DNA from 4 places in the Halobacillus seohaensis genome. Region 3 is predicted to be linked to each of the others. Evidence: riboswitches for the same ligand, from Rfam matches in the RefSeq annotation. Region 3 holds a riboswitch; each other region holds the start of a gene.
What was found. Region 3 has a riboswitch for S-adenosylmethionine ahead of ACFQIC_RS19835 (methionine ABC transporter ATP-binding protein). Riboswitches for the same ligand answer to the same signal wherever they lie in the genome.
Positions count from the first base shown of each region.

Region 1: another riboswitch for S-adenosylmethionine. It lies ahead of ACFQIC_RS11945 (phosphoadenylyl-sulfate reductase); the one in region 3 lies ahead of ACFQIC_RS19835 (methionine ABC transporter ATP-binding protein).
Region 2: another riboswitch for S-adenosylmethionine. It lies ahead of ACFQIC_RS15245 (5-methyltetrahydropteroyltriglutamate--homocysteine S-methyltransferase); the one in region 3 lies ahead of ACFQIC_RS19835 (methionine ABC transporter ATP-binding protein).
Region 4: another riboswitch for S-adenosylmethionine. It lies ahead of ACFQIC_RS07505 (bifunctional homocysteine S-methyltransferase/methylenetetrahydrofolate reductase); the one in region 3 lies ahead of ACFQIC_RS19835 (methionine ABC transporter ATP-binding protein).

Region 1 is NZ_JBHSZV010000029.1:59,568-67,736, forward strand. Features, by position in the region: gene nirB (nitrite reductase large subunit NirB) at 1-1,152, shown strand, start outside; gene nirD (nitrite reductase small subunit NirD) at 1,176-1,505, shown strand; gene cobA (uroporphyrinogen-III C-methyltransferase) at 1,525-2,304, shown strand; gene ACFQIC_RS11940 (hypothetical protein) at 3,241-3,450, shown strand; SAM riboswitch class I at 3,703-3,810, shown strand; gene ACFQIC_RS11945 (phosphoadenylyl-sulfate reductase) at 3,947-4,681, shown strand; gene ACFQIC_RS11950 (inorganic phosphate transporter) at 4,678-5,760, shown strand; gene ACFQIC_RS11955 (NAD(P)-binding protein) at 5,757-6,365, opposite strand; gene ACFQIC_RS11960 (helix-turn-helix domain-containing protein) at 6,589-8,169, shown strand, end outside.
Region 2 is NZ_JBHSZV010000040.1:6,729-14,897, forward strand. Features, by position in the region: gene ACFQIC_RS15230 (glycoside hydrolase family 66 protein) at 1-49, opposite strand, end outside; gene ACFQIC_RS15235 (glycoside hydrolase family 31 protein) at 197-2,731, opposite strand; gene yfkAB (radical SAM/CxCxxxxC motif protein YfkAB) at 3,157-4,287, shown strand; gene ACFQIC_RS15245 (5-methyltetrahydropteroyltriglutamate--homocysteine S-methyltransferase) at 4,336-5,439, opposite strand; SAM riboswitch class I at 5,561-5,669, opposite strand; gene ACFQIC_RS15250 (DUF4183 domain-containing protein) at 5,967-6,245, shown strand; gene ACFQIC_RS15255 (DUF4183 domain-containing protein) at 6,357-7,409, shown strand; gene hutH (histidine ammonia-lyase) at 7,768-8,169, opposite strand, start outside.
Region 3 is NZ_JBHSZV010000062.1:99,925-108,093, reverse strand. Features, by position in the region: gene ACFQIC_RS19880 (3-hydroxyacyl-CoA dehydrogenase/enoyl-CoA hydratase family protein) at 1-355, shown strand, start outside; gene ACFQIC_RS19875 (acetyl-CoA C-acetyltransferase) at 378-1,553, shown strand; gene ACFQIC_RS19870 (acyl-CoA dehydrogenase family protein) at 1,572-3,353, shown strand; gene ACFQIC_RS19865 (arsenate reductase family protein) at 3,492-3,851, shown strand; gene gcvH (glycine cleavage system protein GcvH) at 3,932-4,315, shown strand; gene ACFQIC_RS19855 (topoisomerase) at 4,444-4,788, shown strand; gene ACFQIC_RS19850 (thioredoxin family protein) at 4,806-5,117, shown strand; gene ACFQIC_RS19845 (hypothetical protein) at 5,221-5,538, shown strand; gene ACFQIC_RS19840 (TlpA family protein disulfide reductase) at 5,531-5,977, opposite strand; SAM riboswitch class I at 6,026-6,129, shown strand; SAM riboswitch class I at 6,277-6,388, shown strand; gene ACFQIC_RS19835 (methionine ABC transporter ATP-binding protein) at 6,457-7,482, shown strand; gene ACFQIC_RS19830 (methionine ABC transporter permease) at 7,475-8,143, shown strand; gene ACFQIC_RS19825 (MetQ/NlpA family ABC transporter substrate-binding protein) at 8,166-8,169, shown strand, end outside.
Region 4 is NZ_JBHSZV010000017.1:1,741-9,909, forward strand. Features, by position in the region: gene metH (methionine synthase) at 1-2,867, opposite strand, end outside; gene ACFQIC_RS07505 (bifunctional homocysteine S-methyltransferase/methylenetetrahydrofolate reductase) at 2,848-4,704, opposite strand; SAM riboswitch class I at 4,825-4,933, opposite strand; gene ACFQIC_RS07510 (YjiH family protein) at 5,665-7,041, shown strand; gene ACFQIC_RS07515 (aspartate aminotransferase family protein) at 7,087-8,169, shown strand, end outside.

The DNA.
Region 1 (8,169 bases), on a different contig from region 3:
ACGATTGTTGATGCAATCAACAATCAGGATCTAACGACAGTAGAACAAGTGAAAGGATGTACAAATGCATCAAGGTCGTGCGGAGGATGCAAACCGCTCGTATCTGATTTACTGGAATATACACTCGGTGATGAATATGACCAGAATCAAAAAGAGTCAATTTGTGGTTGTACGACATTATCTAGAGATGAAGTCATAGAAGAAATTAAAGAAAAAGGGTTAACCCATATAAGAGAAGTAATGAATGTTCTCGGTTGGACTACTGATGGTGGTTGTTCTAAGTGTAAGCCAGCTTTGAATTATTATCTTGGAATGCTCAATCCTTCAGAGTATAAAGATGAAAAAGAATCACGTTATGTGAATGAAAGATTGCATGCAAACATCCAGAATGATGGTACGTATTCCGTAGTTCCTCGTATGTACGGAGGCGTAACCAACCCGGACGACTTGCGGAAAATAGCTGATGTAGCCGATAAGTATGAAGTACGAATGATAAAAGTAACAGGAGGACAGCGACTCGACCTGTTAGGTGTCAATAAAGAAGACTTGCCAAGTATTTGGTCAGAACTGGATATGCCTTCAGGTTCGGCGTATGCAAAAGGCTTACGTACAGTTAAAACATGTGTGGGAGCGGACTTTTGCAGATTCGGGACTTCAGATTCCATTGGTTTAGGCGTTCAAATGGAGAAGAAATTCGAAGGGCTGAATACCCCTCATAAGGTGAAGATGAGTGTATCCGCTTGTCCAAGAAATTGTGCTGAGGGATCCATTAAAGACGTAGGAATCGTTGGACTGGATGGAGAATTTGAAATTTATGTTGGCGGTAATGGTGGAACGCACATGAGACAAGCGGATCTTCTTGCTAAGGTAAAAACAGAAGAAGAAGTATTAGAGACAACCGCCGCTTTCTTGCAGTACTACCGTGAAAGTGCGAGCTATTTAGACAGAACATCCGCTTGGGTTGAGAAAGTCGGAATTGAACATGTCCAGAGCGTTCTTTCTAATAAGAAGACATTCATCGAGTTGAATCAGAGAATGGACGAAGCATTGGCTGTTGTGCAAGGTCAGGATCCTTGGAAAGAAGCTATAGAAGATGAAACGTTATTGAGAGATCTATATAAAAATGTAAAAGTACCTGCAGGTTCAAACTAAATTTATCAAGGGGGAATTGTAAAATGGAACAAAAAGTCCTAAATGAAGTCTTTGTAGCAAAGGTCAATGATCTTCCGGAGAAATTAGGGAGAACAGTGCATGTTGGTGAGTTAGAACTGGCTATTTTCAAATTGGAAAGTGGTGAAATACGAGTGATTGAAAATCGGTGTCCTCATAAAGGCGGGGTACTCGCTGAGGGCATGGTTAGTGGAGAACACGTATTTTGCCCAATGCATGATTGGAAAATCAGCGTCGTTGATGGAAAAGTACAAGAACCAGACGTCGGTTGTGTACAAACGTTTGAAGTAAATGTGAAAGACGATAACGTATACGTTTTTGTACCAGAAAAATAATGCCTTTAGGAGGGCGCTTATGTCAGAGGTTTATTTAGTTGGAGCGGGTCCAGGAGATCCTGATTTAATCACCGTCAAGGCACTGAAGTGTATTCAAAAAGCTGATGTCATTCTATATGATCGCTTAGTTAATGAACAATTACTAGAAGAAGCAAAGCCAGGTGTAGACTTGGTGTTCTGCGGTAAGCATCCTAAGTTCCACATTTTAAAACAAGAGACCATTAATCACTTATTGGTGAAATATGCGAAACAAGGTAAAGTCGTTACTCGTTTGAAGGGCGGAGACCCCTATGTATTTGGAAGAGGAGCTGAAGAAGCGGAAGCATTAGCTAAACATGGTATTTCATGTGAAGTGGTCCCAGGAATTACTTCTGGGATTGCTGCTCCAGCTTATGCTGATATTCCAGTCACTCATAGAGAAATGGGAAGCTCCTTTGCTGTAATCGCAGGACACCGTTGTAAAGATAACCATAAGGAAATTGATTGGAAGAGTCTTTCAGAAAACATTGATACATTGGCTATATATATGGGGATCAGCAACCTCCCATATATATGCGAACAATTGCTAAAGAATAAGAAGAACTCTGACACTCCAGTAGCGATTATTCAACAGGGAACAACGGAACATCAACGCGTTGTCACTGGTACACTGACGAACATTGTTGAGGTAGTTGAAAATTCAGGGATACGTAACCCTGCGATGATTGTGGTTGGGGAAGTGGTGCGATTCCGTGATCGTTTGCACCAATTGAAAATGATGAATCAAGAGATGACTGAACAGACTGCGATTGAAGCATGAATTCCTGGTAAAGGGGAGTAATTGTATATGCAAGTGTGACCGCTTGAAAGAGTTGACACAGTTTTTGCTTATTAAAATACAACACTTTTTTCCAGTTAAGGCTGCCCTTATATTTGTAACAATATCCGATGCTCACGAAAAGGGTATACATACTAATAGTTATGCACATTGACGAAGTTGTGCTTGTTGCGCTAACTTAGCAGGATTGTTGAAGACTCGATTCCGAGATGATTGTGTGGAGAAAGGGGCGGTGGGGAAGGAGTCGCTTTCCGTGGGCGTGCGCTGAGCCTCCTCAGGCTAACGCCTTCCGGGGTCTCATCTAACCCGCGTATCCCACAGGAGTCTCCCCCTTCCCCACCGCCCCTTGCCTTATGTTTCTATCGAAATCGTGCCGTTCTACCGTCCCTGTTAAAGCATGAGATATCTGATATAACGCCAATTGAAGCCTGATACAGATCAGGGGATAGGGCCATCACAGATTGAGCCATTAGATAAGTTAAAAATCGGGTGTGATAGCGTGTTTATAGGAAGGATAGGAGATTACCTGTTGTGTATGCCTACCCCATCCCCCATGCTCCGATGAAAAGCAACGGAACCACGATTCTTTTATTGAATAATCCGAAGCTTTAAGCGATAGGCAAGAAGGCACCTTCCAGCGCAATTCTCACTCGTAAGGAATGCTTTTCACTTGAATCACCACATCTGATGCTTCCGTTCTCCTCACGAAAGCAAGAAGGTCCGGGAAATTATGAGACTCCTGTGGGATGAACATGATCGGTGAGATCCCGCAAGGCGTAGCCTGAGGAAGCTCACCTCATGTCCACGGAAAGCGAGTGATTTCCCGGACCTTCTAACGCCAGCCTTGGTAACGGAAACCACCGTATAAATCAGGACAATGATTAACAAATGTTTTGTTATTAGAGGCTGCAATTCACTATGAAATGGGGACCATACCTACTATTTACAGGAATCTTAATGGAAGGTATGGAAAAATTCGTAGGTGATCTTCAACTAAGTGATGATCAAGAGTTTGTCATTTGTGATTATTTAAGAGGTCACCCTAATCTAGTCCACCTGTTAAAGGAACGAGTGGAGGAGGCTGTGAAAACTGAACGCTTTTTGGTTTCCAATGAAACTGTGCAATGATCGGAAGAACTGTATCGTTATATACAAGAGGACAAACAGTACACCGATAACTTTTAGGTGCTGTTTGTCCTCTTGTATGGTGTTAAGAAACGGAACAAAAATCGGCAGTCAAAAAAATTTTCTGATTTTTAAAACCGACTAAAACACTAGGGATAGAAGGGTTTTGGTCGGTTTTTAATCAAAAACACCTTGAAAACGGCTTTGACAGCATCAAATCCATGATGTATATTTCCAATTAATCACATAAAAATTTTCTTATCTAGAGAGGTGGAGGGACTGGCCCTTGGAAGCTTCGGCATCAGACTTTGTTTTGAAGTACTGTGCTAATTCCAGCAGGCACTATTGCTTGAGAGATAAGAAGAGGATTCGATTTCTCATCCTCTTCTTATCATTTATATAGGAAGAGGATTTTTTAATTAAAACTGACTTAAATAACTAGAGGTAGAACGGCTATATCGCATTGTGCTTCTTTTTTGACTATAAGAGGGGGATATATATGAGTAATCAAGTCATCACATACGATTCATTTTCCGAGGACCCTTTTAATGGGGGTTATGCAAACGAAAAGAAAAAAGGGGCTCTAGAAGTATTGGAGTGGGGTTACCAGACTTATGATGACATCGTGTATGCTTGCAGTTTTGGAGCAGAAGGTATCGTACTTCTCGATTTGATCTCACAAGTAAAAAAAGATGCACACATCGTGTTTCTCGATACCGATGTTCATTTTCAAGAGACTTATGACCTTATTGATCAAATAAAAAGTCGTTTTCCTGAGCTGCAAATTACGATGAAAAAGGCAGATCTAACCTTAGAAGAACAGGCACAGAAGCATGGAGAAAAACTATGGAATACGAATCCGAACCAGTGTTGCTTTATTAGAAAAATCAAACCATTAGAAGATGCTCTAGAGGGAGCAACCGCTTGGGTATCCGGGTTAAGAAGGGAACAATCTCCGAGTAGAAGTAAAACAGACTTTATAAATAAAGATGACCGTTTTCGTTCCATTAAAATTTGCCCATTAATCCATTGGACGTGGGAGGATGTATGGAATCATATAAAAGAAAATAACCTTCCCTATAATGATCTTCATGATCAGGGCTATGCAAGCATCGGATGCATGCCATGCACTTCTCCATCTGACAACCCCAATGATCGTTCGGGTAGATGGCAAGGGTTTGAGAAGACAGAATGCGGGCTTCACGGTCCGTCCACTAAGGATTCCCTTTCATGACACTTATCATTTTATGTTTAGTAGCTGCTCATTTCTTTGCCTTTAATGTGGGAGCTAGTGGATCAGCTGCTACTATGGGGATTGTATATGGGGCTCGAGTTATTAAAAAGAAACGAATAGCTCTACTACTTAGTGGTGTGGGAGGATTGCTTGGGGCTTTGTGGGGAGGAGAAGTTGTTGATACCATCGGGAAAGGGTTAATTTCTTCAGACAAACTAACCATTCAAGCTGCAGCCATCATTCTATTTGTATCAGCTATTACGTTATGTTTCACAAACATCATAGGCATCCCTCTTTCCACAAGTGAGGTTACGATAGGAGCGATCGTTGGTGTAGGTATTTCCTTGCAGCAGCTTTATTTAAGGAATTTATTAGAAATTATCGCCTTCTGGGTGATAATTCCGGTGGCAGCTTTTTTCATCACGTTTATATCTGGAATGTTATTGAAACGTCTTAAGGATAAATTCCCCGCTTTTTTACCATCGAATAAACTAACGAAACTGTTATCGATTCTACTCATCATCACAGGCTTGTTAGAAGCATTTGCTGCAGGTATGAATAACGTAGCAAACGCCATTGGCCCACTCGTCGGTGCTGATGTTTTAAATAAAAATATTGGACTGCTGACTGGAGGTATTTTCATTGCCCTCGGAAGTCTGCTCTTAGGTGGTAAAGTCCTTGAGACGAATGGAAAGAAGATTTCTTACTTGTCACTTTCTGATGGTATCGTCATCTCGGGTACATCTGGCCTTCTAGTCTTAGGAGCCTCGATATTCGGAATCCCCCTTCCAATGACTCAAGTGACGACTTCAGCTATTGTTGGAGTAGGGGCAACGAAAGACTGGAAGGGTATTTGGAAAAACAAAGTCATTCATCAGATTGCAAAAGTATGGATATCATCACCCATGATCTCACTCGTGATCGCTTTCTGTCTTACAGAGATTTTCCTTCAATCAAACTTTTATACTGTCGTCATTATAACGAGTGGAATCCTTGCTACTCTCATACTCACTAATTTTGGCAAGGGAACTTTCGAAAAAAGACAAAAAACTCAGCGTTCTTTAGAGGAAGAGTTTTAATATTTATTTAACCAATCTAGCATCTCTTTTTGTTTCTCTGTATCCATAAAGTCTTCTATAACCAATTGTTTTAAAAGAGTCTTCTTTTTCTCGTGAGAAAGAGAAGACTCTTTTAAAAGTGTACGGGCTTCGAATAGAAAATCCAAATAAGCTTCATAAGAATCATCATATTGTTCTTCTAATTGTTTTTTTATTTTTGACGCAAGGGTGGGACTTGCTCCACCTGTTGACACACTGATCGATAACCTCCCTCGTTTAAAGTAGGAAGGAAAATGAACATCTCCATCGGATGCGCGCTCTACAGCATTAATCCATGCATGAGCTGGGGCGTGTTGAACAACAGATTGATTAATTTCTGAATCATTAGTGGCGACAATAATTAACGCCGCGTCTTTAAGGTCGCCTGGTACGAATTTTTTCTCGGACCATTGAAGCAGACCTTGCTTAAAAAAAGAGTAGAGCGTTGAGCGAATCTCGGGGCTAATCACATGAATGGAAGCCTCACCCTCTAATAGAGTGCGAATTCTTCGTTCAGCGAGTGTTCCTCCACCAATCACTACAGTTTTTTTATTTTTTAAATCAATCATTAAAGGTATGGAAGTCATAATTTTTGCGCTCCCTTCGAATGACACTATTGTGAATTAGTCGATCGGCTACGTCAAGATGGTTCTGTCTTTGGTTTAATTTCGACAATAATAGTTTTTAAAAAAGTAGTGGCGGATTCCCTATGTAACAAGGGGATCCGCCACTACTTATGCTTTATTGAAGTATATAAATGGTTTATCATTTATAATTACTATAAAGGTTAGTAGAAAGGAGGGCTCCTTCATGGAAACCGAGAAACGTTTAATGAGTTTAATACACTCCGTCCGAGTATTAAATTCGACACGCGATTTATCAGACGTTTTACACCAATTAATTAAAGAAGTGCTTAAGGTGATCTCAGGGTCGAACGCCAGCGTTTTATTTTTGTATGATAAAAGAACGGATGAACTTTATGCGAAAAGTGCCATTGGTTTTGATATGAAATATTTAAAAGATGTCCGAATGAAACCAGGACAAGGAATGAGTGGCAAGACCTTCTCTTCTAGGAGGGGGAGGGTTTTTACTTCCTCTAAAGATACCTACAGCGGAATGTCTAATCTTACTTCTGAAGCAAAAGAGATTTATGCGAAATCTCTAGGTAGTATGGAGTATCCGATGAGTGCGATTTGTGTACCTTTAATGTCTAATGGGGAGTCTATTGGTGTGTTGACCGTAGATATTTATGAGGAAAACATACAATTCGATGAAAAGGACTTAGAGTTACTAGAAACGTTTGCGACGCAGGCTACCATTGCCATTGAGAATGCGACTTTATTTTCTCAAAATGAACGGACGAAGAGGATCCATGAAGAGCTCTCCAGGGTTTCTCTTTCAAAAGGGGGACTTGAAGATATCACCAAATCCTTAGCTGCGTTAATCGAAAAGCCTATTATTGTATTTAATGAGTTTATGGAACCGTTAGCCTTATCCGATGAAGGAGCAAAGGATTTCTCCGCAGAGCTCGGCCAAAAGTATATAGACATGCTCTATCAAGTAATCAACGAGGAGAATGTTTCCTATCATAATCTAGAATTGATTAATCAAGAACATTTTGTATACTTTTTCCCGATTAAAACAGAGAAGTTTACAATGGGGCTTCTTACCATTGTTGTTGAAGATCAATTGGAATTAGACCCATTAGATCGATTTGCTATCGAACAAGCTTTGACGATTTTTGCAATGGAAATTGATCGGCAAGAGCGATTATTAGCTGATGATTTTAGCTACTCTGGAACAATCTTGGAACAACTAATTCAAGCTCCATACGATGATTTGTCTTCAGATCACTTGGCTAAGATTAACTTTCCAGAACATGACTATCATCATTATGTTATCGTCCAATTGTACATTCAGAATCCATTACTTTCTTTTCAAAAGATCAATGAGAAGAAAGCACAACTAATGCGTGTGTTGTATCGAGAACTATCGAAGCTTCCGTATAAAACACTTGTTTATGATAAAAATATGGAATTGACGTTCATGTTTACGGTGAGAGCTAGCCAAAGCGAAGAACGAGTTTTTGCTCATTTAAAACAATTATATAAAAAGATAATCGAACTTTCTAAATCTAATTTTCAGTTATCTAATTTAGTAGGCTTAGGCCAAGTTGTGAATCGGTTGAAGGATGTTCATATATCTTATAGAGACGCGAAAAGGTCGGTTCAATATTTGCAATCCACCTATAATGAAGAGAGTCTAATCACCTATCGTCAATTAGGCCCCAATCGTCTCTTTTTAAAAATGGATCGAAAGGAATTACAAGAATATGTTGATGAAACAATTGGAGAAATTATCTCATATGACAAACAACATGATACAGAATTA
Region 2 (8,169 bases), on a different contig from region 3:
ACAGCATCATAATTGAAGCAATTGGTATGATGACAATCAGCAAAGTCAAGGATCGTTTTTTAATTTTTAATCAACTCCATTGTGTTTTGTAAAAAAGCAAAAGACTAACAGGCAAATGCCTGCTAGCCTTTTTTTAAAATTAAATCCCCGCATGAAGTAAAATATTATGCAATTCTCTCTAAAAGAGATGACCTCTTTATTTAAAAAATAGTTTTACTTTATGACGTTCATCAGCAGGTACATTCACATAAAGCGTCTTTGAACCCTCATCAAAGAAATAAGTTTCTTGGTTCACTTTTACTTCTTCTACTGAATTAACGTTCTCATACTTCGCTTTTGCCGCTTGAACTTTTTCAGGTGCTTTTTCACCATTTAGCTTCAACGTGTAAGAGTCCAATTCAGTATCATAACCCGTTTTTTCTTGGTTACTAGTAAACTCAATGTGTTTACCTTTGCGTTCTAAATTGAAATTAGTCACATTATATTCACCATCTTTGTAATCTAAAGTGGCTCCATCATCTTCATAAAATGAGTAACTTGCTTCATCACTTAGGTATGTGTCTAATACTAAATTTTCAAGTGGTTTCTCACCTGTATACTGTTGTACTTCACGAGTCGGGATCATGGAATCCTTCTTCACATAGATCGGAAGGTGGCTAAGTTCGGCGTTCGTATGAACCGTTTGACCGCCTTCGAACTCTTCACCTGTCCAATAGTCTACCCAAGTTTCTCCCTCAGGAAGATACACATTGCGTTCTGTTTGTCCTTGTTTAACAACAGGGGCAAGCATCATGGATTCACCAAACATAAATTGATCACTAACATCATGGGTGTTTTTATCTTCTTGGAATTGATAAACCAATGGCTGTTGTACAGGAGTACCTTGTTCAGAAGCATCGATAAATGTGTTATACAAGTAAGGCATAAGTTCATAACGCATTTCGATATACTTCTTACTAATGTCTTCTACTTCCTGTCCAAAGGCCCAAGGCTCTTGTCCTTGTTCCACTTCCGCCTTTTCGTCTGCATCGTAGTGAATACGTGAAAATGGCAGGAAAGCTCCAACTTCAATCCAACGAGCAAACATTTCAGCATCTGGTCGTCCAGCAAATCCGCCAATATCATTACCGACAAATGGAACACCAGATAAACCAACATTCGTATTCATCGGAATCGACATTTGCAGATGATCCCATTGACTAACGTTATCCCCTGTCCAAAGAGCCGCATAACGCTGGGAACCTGCATACATATCACGAGTCAAGACAAACGGACGAGTATTTGGCTTGAATTCTTCAAAAGCATCATATGTAGCTTTTGCTTCATCATGGCCATAAAGATTATGATATTCTTCATGAGTCCGTTTGTTTTCACCTTTACCAAACGTTACATCAAGAGGCATCGTGTGATAAGGGCCATCGAATACAGCAGGTTCGTTCATATCATTCCATACACCATCAATACCCTTATCAAATAAAATATCGTGCTTGCCTGTCCACCATTCCCGCACCTTCTTTTGTGAGAAGTCTGGGAACATTGAATCTCCAGGCCATACTTCACCTACAAAATTCGTTCCATCTGGATTTTTTGCCCAGTACTCATTTTCCGTACCTTCGTCATACATAAAGTAGCCTGGATCCTTTTTTACAGCAGGATCATTAATAGTAATTTTATTGAAATTCAAGTTGTCCAACTTCTGGTGCAGCTCTTGATCACCAAACTTATCCGCCCATGTAAATACACGGTATTCATCCATATAATCGATATCAAAGTGCATCGTATCCACAGGTATTTCTTTTTCACGATACGTTTCTGCTACACGCTCAATATCTTCAGCTGAATATTGCCATTTTGATTGGTGTAAGCCAAGCGCCCACTTAGCTGGTTTATCCATTTTTCCTGTAAGTTCAGTGTAGCTATCGAGAACATCTTCAATCTCAGGTCCGTACATAAAGTAATAGTTCAACGTACCATCATCGGCGTAGAAGTAATAATAGTCATCACTTTCACTAGCCATCTCAAAATAAGAGCGGTTCGTATTATCAAAGAAAATTCCGTAAGCTTTTTCATCTTTCAATCCTATAAAGAATGGAATAGATGTGTATAAGTATTTTGTATCTGTTTGATAAGCATAAGCATCTGTATTGAACATTCCAATACTCTCACCTCGCTGGTTTACATTAAGTCCACCTTGCTCACCAAAACCATAGAATGCCTCATCATCTGTAGTTTTTTTATAAACGTAAGGTTTTTCACCGTCATAACCTGAACCATTTTGCATGTAATCTTCATTAATTACATTTCCTTCTTTATCAAGGAATTTGACACCGAATGGTTCTTTTTTAATCTTAATAGTTATTTCTTTAGTTGAAAGAGTAATCTCGTTACCTTGTTCTGAGAATTCGAAAGATGGAGTATCCCAATCCTTCTTTTGAATGGCTTCTGAAAAGTATTCATTATCTCCTTGCTTTAAAATAGAAACCTTCGCCATGTCTTCGGAAAACAAACGGATAAACCCTGATTGATCCGAGGATAAATTCAGTTTTACGCCGTTTTCAACTTGTTCAACACCTTCAACCTGAAGCTGTTTTTTGATAGCTTCTTGATTTAATTCTCGATCTGGATGCGGTTGTGTTACAGCTAATACATTTGGAGCTTGCGTAGATAAAACAGTGGCAACAATAGCCATAGTAGCAATAAAGCGGAAAAATCGTCTAGTTCGCTTGTCCATATATTCTCTCACCTCAAAAATGAATTTTTTGTGACAACCGGTTGCACATTTATTACCTTAAACTTGTATAGGCAAGTGAGCAATACCAAATTTTCCAAGAAATTCATCGGAGCATAAAGGACCAATAGTACTGATACGAATACAATGTAAACGCCCACATACATCCTTTGTAAGAGGTTTCACATATTGTTAAATTCGATCCAAGTGCCTAAGAATTATAATAGATTCATAACAACACAGCAGCAATTGAACTGAACTCATGTAAATTGGTGACTTTTGGAGTCAAAAGAACACAAATATTCTGAAATATCTAGATCTGTAGGAGTAATAAAACCTAGTCATTCTCACATTAACCAATACTTTATCTCCCGTAAAACGTGCTACAATACAAGCAGATTAATTACTTGGAAAGGAAGTTTTTCACCATGGAGACAACTAACAAATCCACACCCCTCTCTCCTTCTTTTGATCCTTGGGAGGCCTACATGGATGTGGATGAATTCGGAAAAATGACGTTATCTAATGTAGAGTTTACTACGACGTATTTATGCAATATGCGCTGTGCCCATTGCGCCGTAGGTTATACACTTCAAGATAAAGATCCCGATGCTTTACCAATCGATCTTATTTTACAAAGGTTAGATGAAATTGAACACCTGCGTACGATAAGTATCACAGGCGGCGAACCAATGCTGTCCAAAAAATCCGTCCAACAATATGTCCTTCCCCTTTTGAAATACGCACATGAACGTGGAGTAAGAACACAGATTAATTCAAATTTAACATTACCTTACTCCCGCTATGAGGCGATTATTCCTTACCTAGACGTCTTACATATTTCACACAATTGGGGCACTGTCGATGAATTTGCTGAAACAGGCTTCGCGTTAATGGATCGTAAGCTATCTTTTGAAAATAGGGCTAACTACTTTGATCGGATTGTGGAAAATAGTCAACGATTATCAAAAGAAGGTGTAATGGTTTCAGCTGAAACCATGCTCAATAAGCGTACCTTCCCTCATCTACTAGAAATTCACGATCACGTATTAGAGATGGGATGTGCCAGACATGAGATTCACCCTATGTATCCTGTAGATTTCGCGAGTAACCTAGAAACATTGAGTCTTGAAGAAATGCGTGAAGGAATTAATCAATTGGTAGATCACCGTGACCCAAACGTATGGATGTTATTTGGCACCTTACCGTTTTATCCATGTAACTCCGCGCAAGAGGATTTAAACATGCTGAAAAAGCTTGACCAAGCACCTAAAGTCACAGTACGAAATGATCCAGATGGACGTTCTCGCTTAAATGTCAATATCTTCTCAGGAGAGATCATCGTAACAGATTTTGGCGATGAACCTGGATTAGGAAACATACAAGACACCTCTTTACCAGATGCTTATGCACATTGGATGAACTCGAAAACAGCTGCAGCATTGAATTGTCATTGTCCCGCTGCTAAGTGCTTAGGACCTAATCTATTAGTGAAAAACACGTATTATAAAGATGTTGATTTTCAGAAGCAACAAGCAAAAATTAAATTGAACCGATAAATAAAAATGAGCCCTGATCCATTCGATCAGAGCTCATTTTTATTTTATTTAACCCCAAATTTCTTTTGCTACATTAACAACAAATTTCAACTTATCCCACTGTTGTTCTTCCGTCAGCTTATTACCATGGTGTGTGGAAGCAAACCCACATTGAGGACTTAAGCATAATTGGTCAAGTGGGACGTATTTTGATGCTTCCTTAATACGTGCCTTAATCGTTTCCTTGTCTTCTAATTCTCCAGTTTTAGAGGTGATAACACCCAGCACCACTTTAGCTCCGCCATTCGGAATATGTTCTAATGGTTTGAAACTTCCTGATCGCTCATCATCATACTCCAAAAAGAAACCATCCACTTTCTCTTTTGCTAATAACGTTGGTGCTATAAGTTCATAACTTCCTTCAAAGGCCCACGTGGATTGATAGTTACCACGACATAAGTGTGTAGTTACTACTAAATCTTCGGGTTTGTTTTCCAAAACACCGTTTATCACTCGTAATGATAAATCAATTAATACATCTCTTGAATAGTTTCCATCATTAAATGGAATTTGTGGCGAAGACAGCCCAGCAATATATACATCATCCAGCTGCAAATAACGTACGCCTGCATCATAAAATGATTGTATGGCATCTTGATACGCTTGAATAATATCATTCGCATATTCCTCAAGATCCGAGTAAACATTTTCGTTAAATATCCCGGCGTTAAAAAGCTGGTTGGGACTAGGTATGGTCTGTTTCGCAACAGCACGACCGTCTACAATTTTGTTCAAATCAATAAAATCCTTTATGAAAGGATGATCGGGGTTAAAGGATATTTTTCCTGTATTTCGAACATCATACTTTTCCGTCTCTATGCCTTCAAATTTATATCCTTGTTCAGGGACATACCCTTCAATTCCATTTAAGTGCTCCAAAAAGTCTAAGTGAAACCATGTTCGTCTGAATTCGCCATCAGTAACTACATCTAATCCAATTTCAATTTGCTTATCAACAATACGCTGTATTTCCTTTGTTTCCACCTCTCGTAATTCATCAGCCGAAATTTCTCCTTCTTTAAATTCTTTTCTGGCTTTGTGTAGATTGTCTGGTCGAAGTAGACTTCCAACGTGATCTGCTTTAAATGGTGCTTTGGTTAAGGTAATGGACATGTGAATTCCTTCTTTCCTTTTTATGTTTGGTTTTTTATTAAAAAAGACCTTAAATCAAGCAAAAAACCTCTTCTAAATTAAGAAGAGGTTTACGGAACATACCTATGTGTTCTGTTCTCTCTTCTTATCTCCCAAGCATTTAACATGCTTGCTGGAATTAGCACAACTCTTTTACAAAGTTTGTTGCCGAGGCTTCAAAGGGCCAGTCCCTCCACCTCTCTTGATAAGAAAAACAAGTTTTTAATTTTTAACTTTATATGAGCAAGGTTAAATTTTCAATAAATTAAGATTAATCTGATAAATTGTATAATAACAAATTTTGCATTGATATGTCAATTACCTATTGATTTTCTCTATAATATTAATCGAAGCTTATTAGTCTATCTCTTTAGTAAAAATAGAATGCTAAGGTACTAAATAATTAAGCAATGACTCTTCTTAAACTAAAATCGCGTCAATTTTTCTAAGTAAAATGCTTATACAATTTTCGAGTTTTCGCATCTATTATAAAAAGGAGGTGAGATTTAATGGCTATAATTAAACCCTTTCTCGATTCTGAGAGATTCGCTTCAACTATAGGAGATGGAACCATCGCTGTAGATGACCTTACTTTTGTTTTTGCTGATACTACTCCAGACACTGGATTAACAGCCTTCCCAACTTCTTATGTATCCTATAACCTTTATTTAAATGGGATCCCTCAACTAGATGGAGATTCGACTTTCGATGGTACGACTCTAACTATTCTTGATGGAGCCTCCCAAAATGCTGGTGTTCCGGTCATGATAGAATTTACTGTAAACTAAAAATGAATTCTAGTTAAAAAGGCAGCAGAGAATCTCCTACAATTAAAGTAGGAGGTTTTCACCATTCTTTTTTTCAATTAGTTAAAGAAAGGGAACGGGGGTGAGTAAAAAATGGTTTTAAAAGCAGAAACACTTGAATATATAACAATTTCTGACGGAGTTAAAAAGACTTATACAAATCAGGATGAATTAGAGGGATATGGTAGTGTAGGAATCTTAGATCCAGCTTGCGTTTCTTATATAAACCTCTATATAAATGGAATGTTACAACCTTCTACGGTTTATTATGTAGAAGAAGGAGCTCTCGTTTTATTGGTAGAAGATGCTCCCCAAAAAGGTGTACCTCTTATTCTTCAGTTCATTAAAATTTATAACCAAACAAAAACACCTACCATAAATTGTCCCAATGAAGTTGTCATAGAGGTAGAACCTTGGGAAACAGGCGCTTTTGTGAACTACCCAGATCCTACCGTTGCAGATAACTGTTCTGATGTTATTTTTTCCTGCACTCCGGCATCTGGGACATTTTTCAACTTAGGAACTACGAAAGTGACATGTACGGCTACAGATATTGACAAAAGTGTGAATACATGTTGCTTTAATGTTCGCGTAATTGTCCGAAGTCAGAGTACATTATTACTAGATATGCTCCTTTTTAAAGATATTCAAGTACAATCTGCAGAAACGTTAAAAATACAGGGTGATTTACAGGAACCAAGAAACTCGTTAAGAAATCGACAACAAAATAGAAATACCTTGAATTATCCTCATTGTATAAAGGCACATACCATCCATGATTGGGTAGTTTTTGATACCGACCATCAGCAAACGGTTTCAATTCCAGAAGAATGTAATATGAAAATCATTAATTGTCGTAATACAGGTGAAGATTTAAGCATTAGTTGTGAGGCGATACCAAATACTAGTAAATTCACTATATTAGATAACACAAAACCAATGCCTGGAATGCCTGAAACAAGCATTGTTTCGATTTGTTTCACTATACTTATACGCATTCAATATTACTGTAACGGTTCCCCACTCTGTAACTTTGACGTAACAGTAACAACTACCGATGAAGTTGTTCTTTGCTATCCTAAATATACTTCTGTCGTAGCTACTGTTAAAGATGTGAACTGTACGATTTCAGAAATAAGTCACTGAAAGTCTGGTAATTATACATGAACGGGGGAGTGACGTTTTTTTCCATTGTGATATATACCCTATCTCCATTAACTGTGTGAAACCCCTAACTTAATACTATTATATGTTTTATTATTGCTTACCTATCAGCAGTGGTTATATTAGATCACATAGGATTTGTTAAATGTTGTTGACTTTTTTAAATAATATGAGGAACCTTCTTATTATAAAAGTATCGCTATCAATAAATATATTTTCCGAGGCTCAACCTTTCGTCCGCGGGAAGCGAATCATTCCCCTGATCCCCTTTCTCTGTTTCTAAAACAACGCGATGACGCTGTTGATAACAGGCCAATTACATAAAAAGAGTACAAGGTATTTATCTTGATATCGTGTTTTGATCAACCCTCCAATCAAACTGGTCGCTAATTAACCACTCGGAAAGAGCCTCTATATCCTTTGAGAACACACGATCTTCTGTAATACTAGGTACCACTTCTCTTCCTTTTGAATAAAGTTTTTGAATCGATGAAGAGGCTAATACCTTTCCACGAAATTCGAGAGCCTGCATTGCACAGATCATCTCAATCGCCACAACCTTTTGTGCATTCCTAATGATCTGATAAGCATGACGGGCTCCAATAGTGCCCATACTCACGTGGTCTTCCTGATTGGCTGAAGAAGGAATTGAATCAACACTAGCAGGATGGGCGAGCGTTTTATTTTCTGAAACGAGGGATGCTGCTGCATATTGCATGATCATCGCACCTGATTGCAGTCC
Region 3 (8,169 bases):
AAATAGTGATCACTTACTTCACGATGCAAAACAAAAAGTGCTGGGATTAGCAAAATCTGGTTATCAGGCTCCTAAGCGCACGAAGATTCCCGTTGTGGGCGAGCAGGGATACGCTACCATGCTTTTAGGTGCTAAGTCACTCGTACTGAGTGGATATGCAAGTGAACACGACTTGAAGATTGCAGAAAAACTAGCATTTGTTTTAGCTGGTGGTCGCGTACAAGAAGGAACATTAGTTGACGAACAATACTTACTAGACTTAGAGCGTGAAGCATTCCTAAGCCTTATAGGTGAAGCGAAATCACAACAACGGATGCAACACATGTTGATGAAAGGCAAACCACTACGTAACTAAAATATCAAAAGGGGGAGATACCGTGAAGGAAGCAGTCATTGTAGCTGGAGCTAGAACACCTGTAGGACGTGCAAAGAAAGGGTCGCTTGCACAAACTCGACCGGATGATCTAGCTGCGCTAACTATAAATGAAACATTAAAAAGAGCGGGTAATTATGAAGGGAATATCGATGATGTCATTATAGGCTGTGCTATGCCAGAAGCCGAGCAAGGAATGAACATGGCACGAAATATTGCTGGATTAGCAGGGTTGGATCATAAAGTACCGGCAATCACAATTAATCGATATTGCTCGTCAGGTTTACAAAGCATTGCTTATGCAGCAGAGAAAATCATGCTTGGACATAGTGATACTGCGATTGCTGGGGGAGCAGAATCAATGAGTTTAATCCCTATGGGAGGTCATGTAATTAAGCCAAACGTCCAGCTCGTCGAACAAGCACCAGAGTATTATATGTCCATGGGTCATACTGCTGAAGAGGTAGCCAAACGTTTTAATGTTTCTCGAGAAGATCAGGATGCTTTTGCTGCTCAAAGTCATGAACGTGCAGAGAAAGCTATTAAGGAAGGAAAGTTTCAAGATGAAATTGTCCCAGTAGAAGTAACAGAACGCACCTTGGGCAAAGACAATAAAGTCAAAGAACAAAAGAAAACATTTGAGATGGACGAAGGTGTACGTCCGGGTACAACAGCAGATATTCTAGGAAAATTAAAGCCGGCTTTTTCAGTAACAGGATCAGTCACAGCCGGAAACTCCTCGCAAATGAGTGATGGAGCAGCTTCTGTACTAGTTATGGATCGAGATAAAGCTGAGGCTGAAGGTTTGACACCGATTGTAAAGTTCCGTTCCTTTGCTGTAGCTGGCGTAGAGCCCGAAGTTATGGGAGTAGGACCGATTGAAGCCGTTCCCAAAGCATTAAAACAAGCTGGCCTGCAACTTTCTGATATCGGTCTTTTTGAACTGAATGAAGCATTTGCTTCTCAGTCACTTAAAGTTATTCGAGAGTTAGGGTTAGATATAAACAAAGTAAATGTAAACGGGGGAGCAATAGCTTTAGGGCATCCATTAGGATGTACAGGAACGAAACTAACATTAAGTTTGATTCATGAAATGAAAAGAAGAAATGAGCAATTCGGTGTAGTTACCATGTGTATTGGTGGTGGAATGGGTGCAGCTGGAGTATTTGAGCTTATATAATATGAGGAGGAACCGATGATGAGTGAATTAAAAGAAATGATTAAAGGTGGAGGATTTCTAGTTGAGGATTTATCTGCTGAAGATGTGATTACACCTGAAGATTTTACAGATGAACATCATATGATTGCAAAAACAACAGAAGATTTCGTATTGGGAGAAGTTGTTCCGAAAATTGATAAGTTAGAAAATCATGAATTTGAACATTCCGTAGATTTACTAAAGAAAGCTGGGGAACTGGGGCTTCTTGGTGCAGACATTCCTGAAGAATATGGTGGGTTGCAGCTAGACAAAATCAGCTCTTCATTAATTACCGAAAAGTTCTCTCGTGCGGGTGGATTTTCTATAACTCACGGTGCTCATGTAGGAATTGGCTCCCTTCCCATTGTGTTTTTTGGAAATGAACAACAAAAACAAAAGTACTTGCCTATGTTTGCTACGGGTGAAAAAATTGCAGCTTACGCATTAACGGAACCGGGTTCAGGATCTGATGCTTTAGGTGCGAAGACTACGGCTAAATTAAATGAGGCAGGCACGCATTATGTATTAAATGGTGAGAAACAGTGGATAACGAATTCAGCTTTTGCTGATGTATTTGTTGTCTACGCTAAGATTGATGGCGATAAATTCACGGCTTTTATTGTAGAAAGAGAACTTGATGGTGTATCCACTGGGCCTGAAGAGAAGAAAATGGGAATTAAGAGTTCCTCTACACGTACTCTAGTGTTAGAAGATGCAGAAGTACCAGTTGAGAATGTATTAGGGGATATCGGAAAAGGGCATGTTATTGCTTTTAATATTTTAAATGTTGGTCGTTATAAGCTGGCAATTGGTGGTGTTGGTGGTTCAAAGCGTGCGATAGAATTAGCTGTTAAATATGCCAATGAGCGTAAACAATTTAAAACACCTATTTCCAGTTTTCCATTAATTCAAGAAAAATTAGCTACAGTGGCAACGAACACTTATGCTAATGAAAGTTCCGTTTATCGCACAGTAGGTTTGTTTGAACAAAGCATGGGCAAATTATCTGAAGAAGAGCTAAAAGATGGTAAAGCTGTTGCTAAAGTAATCGCAGAATATGCTATTGAATGTTCTTTAAATAAAGTTTTTGGGTCAGAACTTTTAGATTTCGCTGTAGATGAAGCAGTACAAATTCATGGTGGATATGGATTTATGCAAGAGTATGAAGTAGAGAGAATCTATCGTGACTCAAGGATTAACAGAATTTTTGAGGGAACCAATGAAATTAATCGAATGATTGTTCCAGGTACCTTGCTTAAGAAAGCAATGAAGGGTGAACTTCCACTTTTACAAAAGGCACAGGCTCTTCAAGAGGAAATTATGACTCTAATGCCTGAAGAGCCAGGGGATGAGGTACTTGAACAAGAGAAGTATATTTTGAAAAACTCTAAAAAGATCGCATTACTGGCTGCTGGATTAGCTGCTCAGAAGTTTGGTGAGAAATTAGAAAATGAACAAGAAATACTTGTCAATATTGCTGATATCACTGGAGAAATCTATAATATGGAATCTGCTATATTAAGAACGGATAAAGCTATTATCAAAGACGGAGAAGAGAAGCATAAACAAAAACTTCTTTACACTCAAGTCTATGTTCAAGAAGCTTTTAATCGTATAGAAGGCCATGCAAAGGAGACGTTAATAGCTGCTGAGACTGGTGATACACTTCGCATGATGCTTGGTGCATTGCGTAAGCTGACTCGTCATACTCCTACTAACGTTATAGCAAAGAAACGTGAAATCGCTCAGACATTGATCACCACTCAAAAATATACAGTATAACTATTGAAAACCAGCTGTAATCTAATAGATGCAGCTGGTTTTTAACATAACTAAAAAATCTTATCGAATATCGAATGATAATATTGATCATAATATGGTAAAATAGGAATTAATATAGAATGAGGGGGAATGTTAGGTATGTCATTAACCTTCTATTGGTACCCTAAGTGTGGGACATGTAAAAAGGCGAAGAAATGGTTAGATGAAAAAAGTGTACCTTACAACATCGTACATATTGTTGAAGAAACTCCTAGTGAAGCAGAACTCTTAACTCTTATTCAAACTAGTGAATTACCAGCTCGTAAATTTTTTAACACGAGTGGGAAAAAATATAGAGAGTTAAATATGAAAGAGAAGTTACAAGATGCCTCAGAGCAAGAAATGGTGAAGTGGCTTGCTTCAGATGGTATGCTAATTAAGCGTCCAATTGTTACAGATGGCACTCAAGTTACTGTAGGTTTTAAAGAAGAACAATTTGATGAAGTCTGGAATGATTGAGCAGAACATTGGAAATAAAAGCAGAAAGCTTTTATGTTTATAATTGTTGTTTATATTAATTTTAATCTGGAGGGGTTATCATGAGTTTACCAAAAGACTTACTTTATTCTGAAGAGCATGAATGGGTTAAAAAAGAAGGCGAAAAAGTTCGCGTAGGTATTACAGATTTTGCGCAATCTGAATTAGGTGATATTGTGTTCGTAGAGTTGCCTGAAGAAGGCGAAGAAATTGAAGCGGATGAGCCTTTTGGAAGTGTTGAATCTGTAAAAACTGTTTCTGAATTGTATGCTCCGATAAGTGGAAAAGTTGTTGAAATTAATGAGGAGCTAGAAGACAGCCCTGAATTTGTTAATGAATCACCTTATGAGAAAGCTTGGATGGTTGTTGTCGAACCTAATGATTCTTCTGAAATGGACGAACTTATGTCTGCGGAAGAATATAAAGAAATGATAGACGAAGAGTAAGTCAAAAGAGTCATGTATACATATGTTTACAATAGGTACGTGGCTTGTAAGATCATAGCTGTATATTAATTATGTGCAGGCCGTGCTTCTTAGCATGGTCTGTTTCTATATAGTAGGTGACTGTGATGATGGAAGAACGAGTATTAATTGTGGAAGGTATTACTGATAAAAAGCAAATCAATAAAGTTTTGAAGAAACCTGTGGACATTATATGTACACATGGTACGTTAGGTATTGAACGTATGGAAGAACTTATTCTTGATTATAATCTAGATCATCGACCTGTCTTTATTTTAGTTGATGAAGATGATTCAGGCAATAAGCTGCGAAAACAGTTAACAGCTGAGTTGCCTCATGCGGAACACATCTATATAGATAAAACGTTTCGGGAAGTGGCTGCTACACCAGAACCTGAATTAGCAAGAGCTTTATTAAGTCATCATTTCGAAGTGAAACCTATTTATTTAATTTAGAACCTAGGAGGCAGATCGTGCGTGTGTTAGAAGAGAAAGATGTCTCGTCTGAACTTAATAACGCAGGGATTACCCTTACGTATATATTTACACCGTTTTGTGGAACGTGTCATTTAGCGAGAAAGATGTTAGATACGATTGAAGCTACTTTTCAAAGACACTTGTTCTATGAATTGAATGCTTCTTTACACCCTGAATTAATGCAAGATTATGAAGTGAAAAGTGTTCCTTGTCTTTTAATTACGGAGAATGGAAAAATAGTTAATAAAATTTATGCTTTTAAATCTGTACCTTACATGTATGAGGAAGTCACAAAATATGTAAAATAATAGCGTTGTTTCCCGGGAAATGACGCTAAATTAATGCTACATTTATGAAGGTTGAATCTCCTTTTTGCCGAAATGTTATATAAGGCAAAAAGGAGGTTTTTTTATGGAAATGGTAAGGAACTGGATAGATGTTGTCAATAGGAGAAGGGATATACTTTCTATATGGAAGGAAAGGCCTATTGTTTTATTTATACAGAATGAAGAGCAAATTATACCATTAACAATCGATTCCTATACTATACGATTAGATTACGAATTTGACTTCCATTGCCAGGTTTATATAAAAACAACTTCTGAAATATTAGAGCGATTGTTAGAAGGAGAGTTGAAATTGAGGACTCTCCCTTCTTCATCACTGATTTTGAAAGGGAAACTTCGAGATACATTATATATTGAATCATTATTTTTATTAGCTAAATGAGTGTACCTAAAGCTCGAACTATATCATAAAAAGAAGACTGATCTCCAAATTGATGAGTAATATAACCTTCTTGATTTATGATGACAGTTGTCGGTACACCCTGTGCTTCGTAGAGTTGATAGGTAGATACTCCTTGATCTACTAAGGTGGGCTGAGTAAGGAATTTATTCGCAAATTCTATACCAGCAACATCGTGTCTTTCCCGACCACTTACATTAATCGTTATCATTGCAACTTTATTAGGGTCGATGTTTTGGTAGAGTTGCTCTTTCTTAGGAAGATCTGTACCACAATCCGGACACCATGAAGTCCAGAAAGTTAATACTACAACTTGCCCAAGGTTTTTGTTGAGTTCGAATTTTTCTTCAGATTGTATGTGAAAAAGTTCAAAATTAGGAGCTTTTTGCATAGTATGAATCACCTCAGTTGTAATTGACATATTATCATTGTAATGGTAACATAAAAAATAATTCAATAGTGACATCTTCACTTATCCAGAGAGGCGGAGGGGACTGGCCCTTTGAAGCCCAGCAACCGGTTATTATAACACGGTGCTACTTCCAGCAAAGCAGTTGCTTTGACCGATGAGAAGAGGAATCCGAAATATATCTCTTCTTTCTTGAGAAGAGTTTTTTTATGGTTATTTTTTGAAAAATTAAGTTGACAGTTTTTTTAGTGGGTGCTAAAATCCTTTTTGTGCTTAATTGTTTAATGCGTTAAATGAATGAAAAATTAATCCTCTTATCTTGAGAGGCGGAGGGACTGGCCCGTTGATGCCCGGCAACCGTCAAGTGCATATCACTTGAAAAGGTGCCAATTCCTGCAAAGTATAAACTTTGACAGATGAGAGAACATGAAAGTGTAGCGCTTTTCTGTTCTTATGCAGAAAAGCGTCTTTTAGTTAGGAGAGAGAACGATATGATTTCGATCAAAGATTTGTCTAAGGTTTTTAAGACGAAAGACCAAGATGTTCGTGCTGTTGACAAGTTAAATCTTTCAATAGATAAAGGTGAAATCTTCGGAGTGATCGGATATAGTGGTGCAGGAAAAAGTACTTTTATTCGTTTGCTTAACAGATTAGAGGAACCCACTAGTGGTAACATTCAAATGAATGATCAAAATCTAACAGGCCTAAGCAAAAACAAGCTAAGGATTGCAAGACAGGAGATTGGCATGATCTTCCAACACTTCAACTTGCTTTGGTCACGTACGGTATTTGATAATATTGCATTTCCGCTAGAAATTGCTGGCATAGCTAAAAGTAAGAGAGTTGAACGAGTAAATGAGCTTATTGAATTAGTAGGCTTAAGTGGACGTGGCAACTCCTATCCCTCTCAACTTAGTGGAGGGCAAAAACAACGTGTAGGTATCGCCCGTGCCTTAGCAAATAATCCAAAAGTATTGTTATGTGATGAAGCGACGTCTGCGCTAGACCCAGAAACGACTGATTCTATTTTGGATTTGTTAGTAAATATCAATGAAAAATTAGGTTTAACAATTGTCTTGATTACTCATGAAATGCATGTAATCCGCAAAATTTGTCATCGCGTAGCAGTAATGGAGAGTGGAAGAATCGTTGAGGCAGGAGACGTACTTGATGTCTTTTTACATCCTAAAGAGAAAGTGACTAAACGATTTGTCGACCAAGTAATGGGTGATCCTGACCGAGAAGACTCCCTTCACCTTATTAATCAAAACTATAAGGCTGGTGAGGTTATTCAACTTCATTTCGTAGGAGAGAATACGAATCAAGCACTTATCAGTGAGTTATCTCGTGAATTTACTATAGATGTTAATATTTTACATGGTAAAATCACTCAGACTCAAAAAGGTGCTTATGGCACCATGCTTGTCCAGCTGGTAGGAGACCAGGACGAAGTTGACCGTTCTATTGCTTATATCAAGACAACCTCTGTAGAAGTGGAGGTGAGTCCTGATGTTTGAGAAGTTGTTTCCTAACGTAAAAATGGAAGATATGGTAGAAGCTACTTATGAAACTCTGTATATGACTGCGGTGTCAGTATTCGGAACTTTTGTTCTAGGCCTAATGTTAGGGTTGGTTTTATATTTATCTGGACCTGGAGGAATGTGGCAAAATAAGATCCTGAATTGGTTGACTGCTTCACTTGTAAACGTGTTTCGGGCTATCCCTTTTATTATTTTAATTCTGCTATTATTTCCTTTTACAGACTTTTTAATGGGAACAATCCGAGGGCCAGGGGCCGCGCTTCCTGCTTTAATTGTTGGTGGAGCTCCATTCTACGCACGATTAGTAGAGATTGCCTTAAAAGAAGTGGATAAGGGCGTTCTTGAAGCTGCAAAGTCGATGGGTGCTAAATATCGGACGATCATCTTTAAGGTTCTTTTGCCAGAGTCAATGCCTGCTTTGATTTCGGGAATAACAGTTACAGCTATTGCATTAATTGGTTATACAGCAGTAGCTGGTGTGATTGGAGCAGGGGGATTAGGTGATTTTGCCTATTTCTACGGTTTCCAACGAAGAGATTTTGATGTTGTTGCGTTTTGTACAATTTTAATTGTAATCATCGTATTTATCTTTCAATTTATTGGAGACTTTGCTTCACGTAAATTAGATAAACGATAAAAATATTTAGGGGGAAATGAAAATGA
Region 4 (8,169 bases), on a different contig from region 3:
ATCAACTTCTCTGTTCGTGCTTTTAAAATTAAGTCATCTACGACCTCTTTTAATTGAAGGGCTTTACTATTCTTTTCTTTCATTAACTTGGAGAATTTGCCCTTTAATCCTAAATGATGGCCAATTAACATCTGCATGTTAATAAACGGCTCGATATGAGCAACCGAATAATTTCGTAAAATATGTTGATCGAAATCATATGGTTGATAAATAGGTACGTTTTTAGAAACTTTTGAAGCTGGTTTTTCGATTACAGCAGTCGCTGATTGGATGCGAGTTTGCTCGGCACTACGGGCAATCGCTTGCTCTTGTTTTTCTTGCTGTTCACGTATTAGCAGCTCGCGCTCTTCCTGTTGGCTGAGCCGATTCGATAGAGCGAGTCCGTCCATGGCATCTTTTGCATAAAAAACCGAGCCGTCATATTGTGGAGCTATTTTTGTATTAGTAAATTTTCTTGAAAGGGCTGCACCTCCAACTAATATCGGCAATTCAATTTGTTGCTGTTTTAAATCTTGAGCCGTCAACACCATTTGCTGGGCTGATTTAACGAGTAGTCCAGAGAGCCCAATAAAGTCTGGGTTTTCTTCTTTAATTTGTGCGATTAAATCGGTCGGGGTTACTTTTATTCCGAGATCGATAACATCAAAACCATTATTACTTAGAATAATATCTACTAGGTTTTTGCCGATATCATGGACGTCACCTTTAACAGTTGCAAGAAGAACTTTTCCCTTTTTATTTGATGTGTCACCTTTTTCCATATGTGGCTCAAGGTAGGCTACAGAAGCTTTCATTACCTCAGCACTTTGTAAAACTTCAGCTACAATGAGCTGGTTGTCGTTAAATAAGCGTCCAACTTCAGCCATTCCATCCATAAGTGGCCCATTGATAATTTTTAAAGGTGCGGGATAAGTTTCTAGTTCCTTTTCAAGGTCGGGAATTAATCCTTCCTTTGTGCCTTCTACCACATAATGAGCTAATCTTTCTGATAAACTCATCGTCGAAGTGGGGACTTTGACTTCCTTTTTCTTGCCTCGGTAAAAAGCAGTGAAATTAGCGAGTGTGGCATCTGTTGTTTGAAATAGCAGTTCATTCGCCTGGTTAATTTCATCTTCTGCAATAGAAGCAAAGCGTTCTAGTTTTTCTGTATTAACAATCGCATAGTCGAGTCCTGCTTTTGTACAGTGATAAAGATAGACGGCATTTAACACTTCTCTTCCAACGGGTGGAAGACCAAAGGAAACGTTACTGACACCTAATATCGTTTGGCACTCTGGCAGCTTTTCCTTAATTAAGCGAATTCCATCAACTGTTGCATTAGCAGCTCCAATATATTGTTCGTCACCTGTTCCGACAGGGAAGACGAGGGGGTCAAAAATGATATCTGATTCACTTAGTCCATATTCATCGACTAAAATATTGCGGGACCGTATAGCGATTTCTAATTTTCTCTCCGCTGTAACAGCCATCCCTTCTTCGTCAATGGTTCCTACAACAACAGCTGCACCGAATTGCTTAACTAGAGGGAGAATTTCCTTAAAGCGATCCTCTCCGTCCTCAAGATTAATTGAATTGATAATCACTTTTCCTTGAGAGTAGGTTAGTGCCTTTTGGATTACGTCAACATCTGTGGAATCAATGATAAGCGGTACTTTTACTTTATTAATAACTTGCTTCATAAAAGCTTCCATATCTTCTACTTCATCACGATCTGGATCAGCAAGACATATATCAATCACTTGGGCACCTTTTTTTACTTGGGCGCGGGCAATTTCCGATGCTTCTTCCATTTTTTCTTCGGCGATCAGTCGTTTGAATTTACGAGACCCTATGACATTCGTTCGTTCACCAACTAAAATAGGACGATCATTTTTATCCTCGTAGATAAACGGCTCGATTCCTGAGACCGCATGAGGATGAGAAGTAGGGACTTTTCTTGGTGAAAGATCTTGGACAGCTTCTACGAGCACTCTTATATGATCAGGTGTTGTTCCACAGCACCCACCTACAACATTCAGCCATCCTTTCTCAGCGAAACCGACAGTTTTTTCAGCTAATGATTGAGGTGTCTCGTGATAGTTTCCATCTTCATCCGGAAGTCCAGCATTTGGATAACAACTAACAGAGGTTGTTGCAAGGTCAGACAATGAACGCAGGTGATCACGCATGAATTCCGGTCCAGTTGCACAGTTTAATCCGACAACAGCTGGTTTCATGTGTTCGAGTGATAAGTAAAAAGCTTCAATGTTTTGTCCTGCAAGAGTGGTTCCCATCGGCTCGATCGTTCCTGAAATCATTAAAGGGAGCGTTTCGTCAAGAGAGTTGAAGGCACGAGTAATGCCTAGGTAAGCTGCTTTCACATTAAGCATATCTTGGGAAGTTTCTAGTAAAAGAAGATCCGCTCCACCTTTGATCAATCCTCTTGCTTGTTCTTCATAAGAATTGGTTAAGTGCTCGAACGTTGTTCCACCTGTAACCGATAAAGTTTTCGTTGTAGGCCCCATAGCTCCTGCCACGAAACGAGGGTGCTCATTTTTTGAAAAGCGTTCAGCTGCTTTTTTTGCAATTTGGGAAGCCTTCGTATTAATATCTTCAGCTAAGTGGCCAAGATCGTAGTCATCGAGGACCAAATCTGTAGCTCCAAATGTATTGGTTGTGATAATATCAGCACCTGCTTCAAGGTATTCAGTGTGAATGGTTTCTACAACGCCGGGCGAAGTAAAGTTGAGGTATTCATTACACCCGTCATAAGCTTCCCCGCCAAAGTCTTCTGGTTCAAGGTTTGCATTTTGCAGCATTGTCCCCATCGCGCCATCCAATACGAGAATTCTTTTTGAGAGGTGTTGTTCAAATAATGTGGCTACCATTTGCAACCGTCCTTTCCCTGTTTTGCTTCTGTTTAACATAGTAAGTTAGTTCTTCGGTTATTTCATAGCGTAAGAATGGTGTGATTAAGTAGATGCCGTTAAATAAATCGACTGCAACATCAATTAAAGATTTAGCAATAGAAATGCCTTCAGCTTGAGCACGGTCAGGGTCATTATTAAAAAGCTCCATTCGCTGTCTAATTTCTGTAGATAGCGTCATTCCAGGTACTTCATTGTGTAAAAACTCTGCGTTACGTGCGCTGATTAGCGGCATGATACCGATATAAATCGGGGCAGAAATATGCTTAGTTGCTTCGTATATTTCCTTCAGCTTTTCCTCGCTATATACAGGTTGACTAATAAAATAGTCCGCTCCATATGTGATCTTTTTTTCAAGTCGACCTACGGCACGATTTAGGTTACGGACATTTGGATTAAAGGCTCCTGCAACGGAGAAGTTGGTATTCATGCCGAGTGATTTACCGGAATATGAAACGCCCTTATTCATTTGTTTTATATAGTGGATCAAGTCTAATGAAGTTAAATCATAGACAGATGTGGCCCCAGGGAAATCACCGATTTTAGTCGGGTCACCTGTGATTGCCAATAATTCCGTAATCCCGAGTGTATGCAAGCCCATTAGATGTGATTGTAGCCCAATTAAGTTTCGATCACGACAGGCAATATGGACTAAGGGGTTCACATCAAATTTTTGTTTAATAATGGAGGCCATCGCTGTATTACTGATTCTTGGAGTAGCAAGCGAGTTATCTGCGAGTGTAATTGAGTCAACTCCTGCATTATTAAGTGCTTGAGCTCCTTCTAAGTATCGTTGTGTATTAAGACGTTTCGGTGGGTCAAGTTCAACGATGATTGATGGTCTGCTTGCTGCGATGTCATGAAGGTGTGGCCTGTTATTTTTATCTTCTAGTTTTGTTTGTGGAGATGTTTTCGGAAAGGGGAGATTTTTGTGTTCAATGGGTTTCTTCCCCTTAACTCCTTCAGCAATTGCTTCAATATGTTCGGGAGTTGTGCCGCAACAGCCACCGATTAATCGAGCTCCTTGTTCATGGAGGGCACGGGCGCTGGTTTTAAAATAATCCGGGTCAGTTTTATAGACAAGTCTGCCATCCTGGTAAGTTGGTAAACTAGCATTCGGATAAGCGGATAACACAGCTTTCTCAGGGAGTGGTATATCTTCCAGCGACTCGATCATGTGATGGGGACCTAGTCGACAATTGACACCTACTACATCGGCCCCCTTATCTTCTAAAAGAGTTAAAGCTTCAGTGAGCGTTGTGCCATCCTGAAGTACACCTGGTTCGTGTATTGACACTTGGGCGATCAAGGGAAGATTTGTTTCTTGTTTAGCAATTTGCAGGACGGTTGTGAGTTCTTCTAAGTCGTAAAAAGTTTCCAATAAAATGCCGTCCACTTCTTCAAATAGTAAACAGTAAAGTTGTTCGCGGAAGCTTCGTTTGATTTCATCAAGAGATATTGCGTTTTTCTTGATTCCTCGTATGCCACCAACTGTTCCCACTACAAAGCTTTTGCCCTCAGCAGCTTGTTTAGCAAGTTTGACTGCAGCTGAATTCATTTCTTTTACTTTTTCTTCTAATCCATAACGCTCTAATTTTATATAATTGGCTCCGTACGTATTTGTTTGAATGACATCAGCCCCAGAGTTTACGTAAGCTTTATGAACATTTAGAATTTCTTTGGCATGGGATAAGTTCAACTCTTCAAAACATTGATCGATTCCATAAGAATAGAGCAATGTTCCCATAGCTCCGTCTCCTACTAATGTCTTTTCTTGTAGGGCTTCTTTTAAGTTCATGATTTTCCTCCTGTCTTCATTTTATAGCTCTGAATTTTCTAACCAATTCACTCTCAACAATCTCAATAAAAACAAAAAAAAGCCTTCTAAGAAGAAGACTTTATTTTTACTAAATTCTTCTTCTTATCATTCAAGTTAATAAAAACTTGCTGGAGTTAGCACCATTTTGGTTAAACCAATGGTTGCTGAGGTTTCAACGGGCCAGTCCCTAGACCTCTCTTGATAAGAAAAATAATATGCAGTTTTTTGAGGTGTGTATTAACGTATAGAAAAAAACTCTAATTGATGTTGCGACTTACACTACACTAAATTACACAAGTAATCAATGGAATATTCTAAATTATGTAACTTTAATCATGGCTGTGTTAAATCTCCTGTTCTAGCTGCCGTTTATGGCCTGAAAATATTATCACATAGGCTCGTTGACACCCATCCTTAATAGACGCTTCATCTGAATAGGTCATCATACCCGTTTTTCAATTAACTTATCTAAGGTTGCTCAAAGAGATGGTAAGGGTGGATTTGTAATGGCGATATTCACTGTGTATGTATCAGGCTTTTCAATAGGCGTATGTTATAAGCTAATATTAATATTTACCTTAGTTTAAGGCGAAAGTTTATCAACAATCGACTAGTATTATGTAATAACGTGTATCTATCGCTATCGTAATCGTTCCGTACTAACATCCTTATTAAAGTATGGGATATCTGTTAAGAAATAAAGCCTATTTTTGATCCTTTTCCAGCTATTATATATAGAATTTTCCCAATTTTAAGATATGTAAGCGGATTTTTGCTATGATATAGAAAGGTTGTTAGAAAATCTATTAACTATTTCATGAAATATATAAAACTCTATTGAATTTTTATTCATTGAAATGTATTATTAAAAGTCAGAAACTTGATTTAAGCAGCATGGACTAATATATATATAATTAAAATTCATCAGGGGGAGACATTATGGAACTAGAGAAACAAGAACAACAAGTAGCAGGAGAGTATACATCAAAACAGTTAATGAAGTTTCTACTGCCATCGTTAATAGGGGTACTGCTTTTCCTTGTACCAATTTCCGTGGATGGAACAGTAACGATTGGATTAGGCGTGCTAGCTGATGGTCTACAGGCGGCGATTTCCAATTATATTCCGTTATTTATGACAATTGTACTATGGATTTCGACTATCGGAACTGTTGCTATAAAGTCAGTTAATAACCCTGCAATTCGCAATCATAAATTTTTATCAAGCTTGTTTGATATCGGGTTAATCTGGTTTATTCTTAGATTGATAGGTGCGGTCTTTGCTACACTCACCCTTATAGGAGCAGGACCAGAAATTATTTCGTCTGAATTGACAGGCCAGGTGGTACTATTTGATCTAATTCCTGTCTTAATGGTTTGGTTTCTATTTGCTAGCTTATTTATGCCGTTATTGCTTGAGTTTGGTTTAATGGATTTCATCGGTACGGTCGTTCGTAAGATTATGCATCCATTATTCAAGTTGCCTGGTCGTTCTTCTGTAGATGCAATGGCTTCTTGGATGGGTAGTGGAACAGTTGGTGTTTTGTTAACAACACAACAATATGAAGGCGGCTATTACTCAAAACGAGAAGCGGCTGTAGTGGCAACGAACTTTTCCATTGCTTCCATTGCCTTCAGCCTGGTAATTGCCAGATTCATAGGTATTGACCACATGTTTGTGCAGTTTTATTTTACAGTAGTCGTATGTGGTGTCGTTGCTGCTGTAGTATGTCCGAGAATTCCACCACTTTCTTTAAAAAAGAATACGTATTATGAGCCAATTGGAAAGCAAATTGATGAAGAAGTTCCTGTTGGTATATCCACTTTCCGTTGGGGCGTTGATCAAGCGGTTAGAAAAGCAGATCAAGTGAAAAGTGCAAAGGATGTCATTACCCGTGGAATTTTTAACGTTGCAGATATTTGGCTTGGACTCATTCCGCTTGTAATGGCATTAGGAACTATTGCCTTGATCATCGCTGAATTCACACCAATTTTCACATTTATTTCGTATCCTATTATTCCGTTATTGAATTTGTTGCAAATTCCTGAAGCAGCGGAGGCAGCTCCTGCCATGATCGTTGGGTTTGCGGATATGTTCCTACCAGCTGTTGTTGGTGCAGGGATTGAATCGGAACTTACCCGTTTCGTTATTGGTGTTATGTCTTTAACTCAACTTGTTTATATGTCTGAAATCGGAATTCTATTGATCAAATCAAAAATTCCTTTAAATATACTAGAATTGTTTATTATCTTTTTGCAAAGAACAATTATTACGTTACCGATCGCTGCATTAATGGCTCATGTATTATTCTTTTAAAGTGCATGATAATATAGAAGGAGAATGTTGTAGGAGGTTGTTTTTGTGGGAAAAGATTGGAGTCACCTAGTAGATAATATGTCGAACCGACTGGCACCGAGTATGGCGAAAGATCACCCGAATTTGCCTGTTGTTAAAGAGGAAGGCTGTTATTACTATGGTGTGGACGGTAAAAAGTATTTAGATTTCACTTCAGGAATTGCAACAACAAATGTCGGTCACCGTCATCCAAAAGTTGTCGAGGCAATAAAGGAGGGAGCGGATGAATTAGGACATGGCCCCTCTGGTGTAATCATATATGAATCGATTTTAAAATTGGCTGATCGCTTAGCTGACATTATGCCGGGAGAACTCGACTGTTTCTTTTTTGGAAATAGTGGATCGGAAGCAATTGAAGGTGCCATTAAACTAGCGAAACACGTAACAGAACGTCCTTATATTGTTTCATTCATTGGAGGATTTCATGGACGTTCTATGGGAGCTCTTAGTGTCACTAGTTCGAAAAGTAAATATCGCAAGTTTTTACATCCGACAGGGTCTTATCAAGTTCCTTACGCTCAAGTTGATGAAAGTCCGCAAGGTGTTGAGCCAGAGCAATATGTTGTTGAGCAGTTAGAAAAAGACTTCGAGCGATTATTTGCTCATCAAGTTACACCTGATGAAGTGGCAGCTGTACTTGTGGAACCTGTTCTAGGAGAGGGAGGGTACATTGTTCCTCCAAAAGCCTGGTTGCAAAAAGTAAGAGAGTTATGTGATCAATACAATATCCTGCTGATTTTTGACGAGGTTCAGACAGGATTTGGACGTACAGGTGAATGGTTTGCTTCTCAAACGTTTGGTGTTACTCCAGATATAATGGCAATTGCCAAGGGAATTGCCAACGGAATGCCGTTAAGTGCAACTGTCGCTTCAAATGAGCTAATGAAACAATGGCCACTTGGGAGTCACGCTACTACGTTTGGAGGAAATCCAATTGCGTGTTCTGCAGCTAACGCTGTACTTGATGTTATGGAAGAAGAAAACTTATTGGCGAACACAAGAGAAGTAGGGGCTTATGCTACTGAAAAACTTAAAGACTTAAAGGACAAACACCCGGTTATTGGTCGTGTCCGTTCTGTTGGATTAATG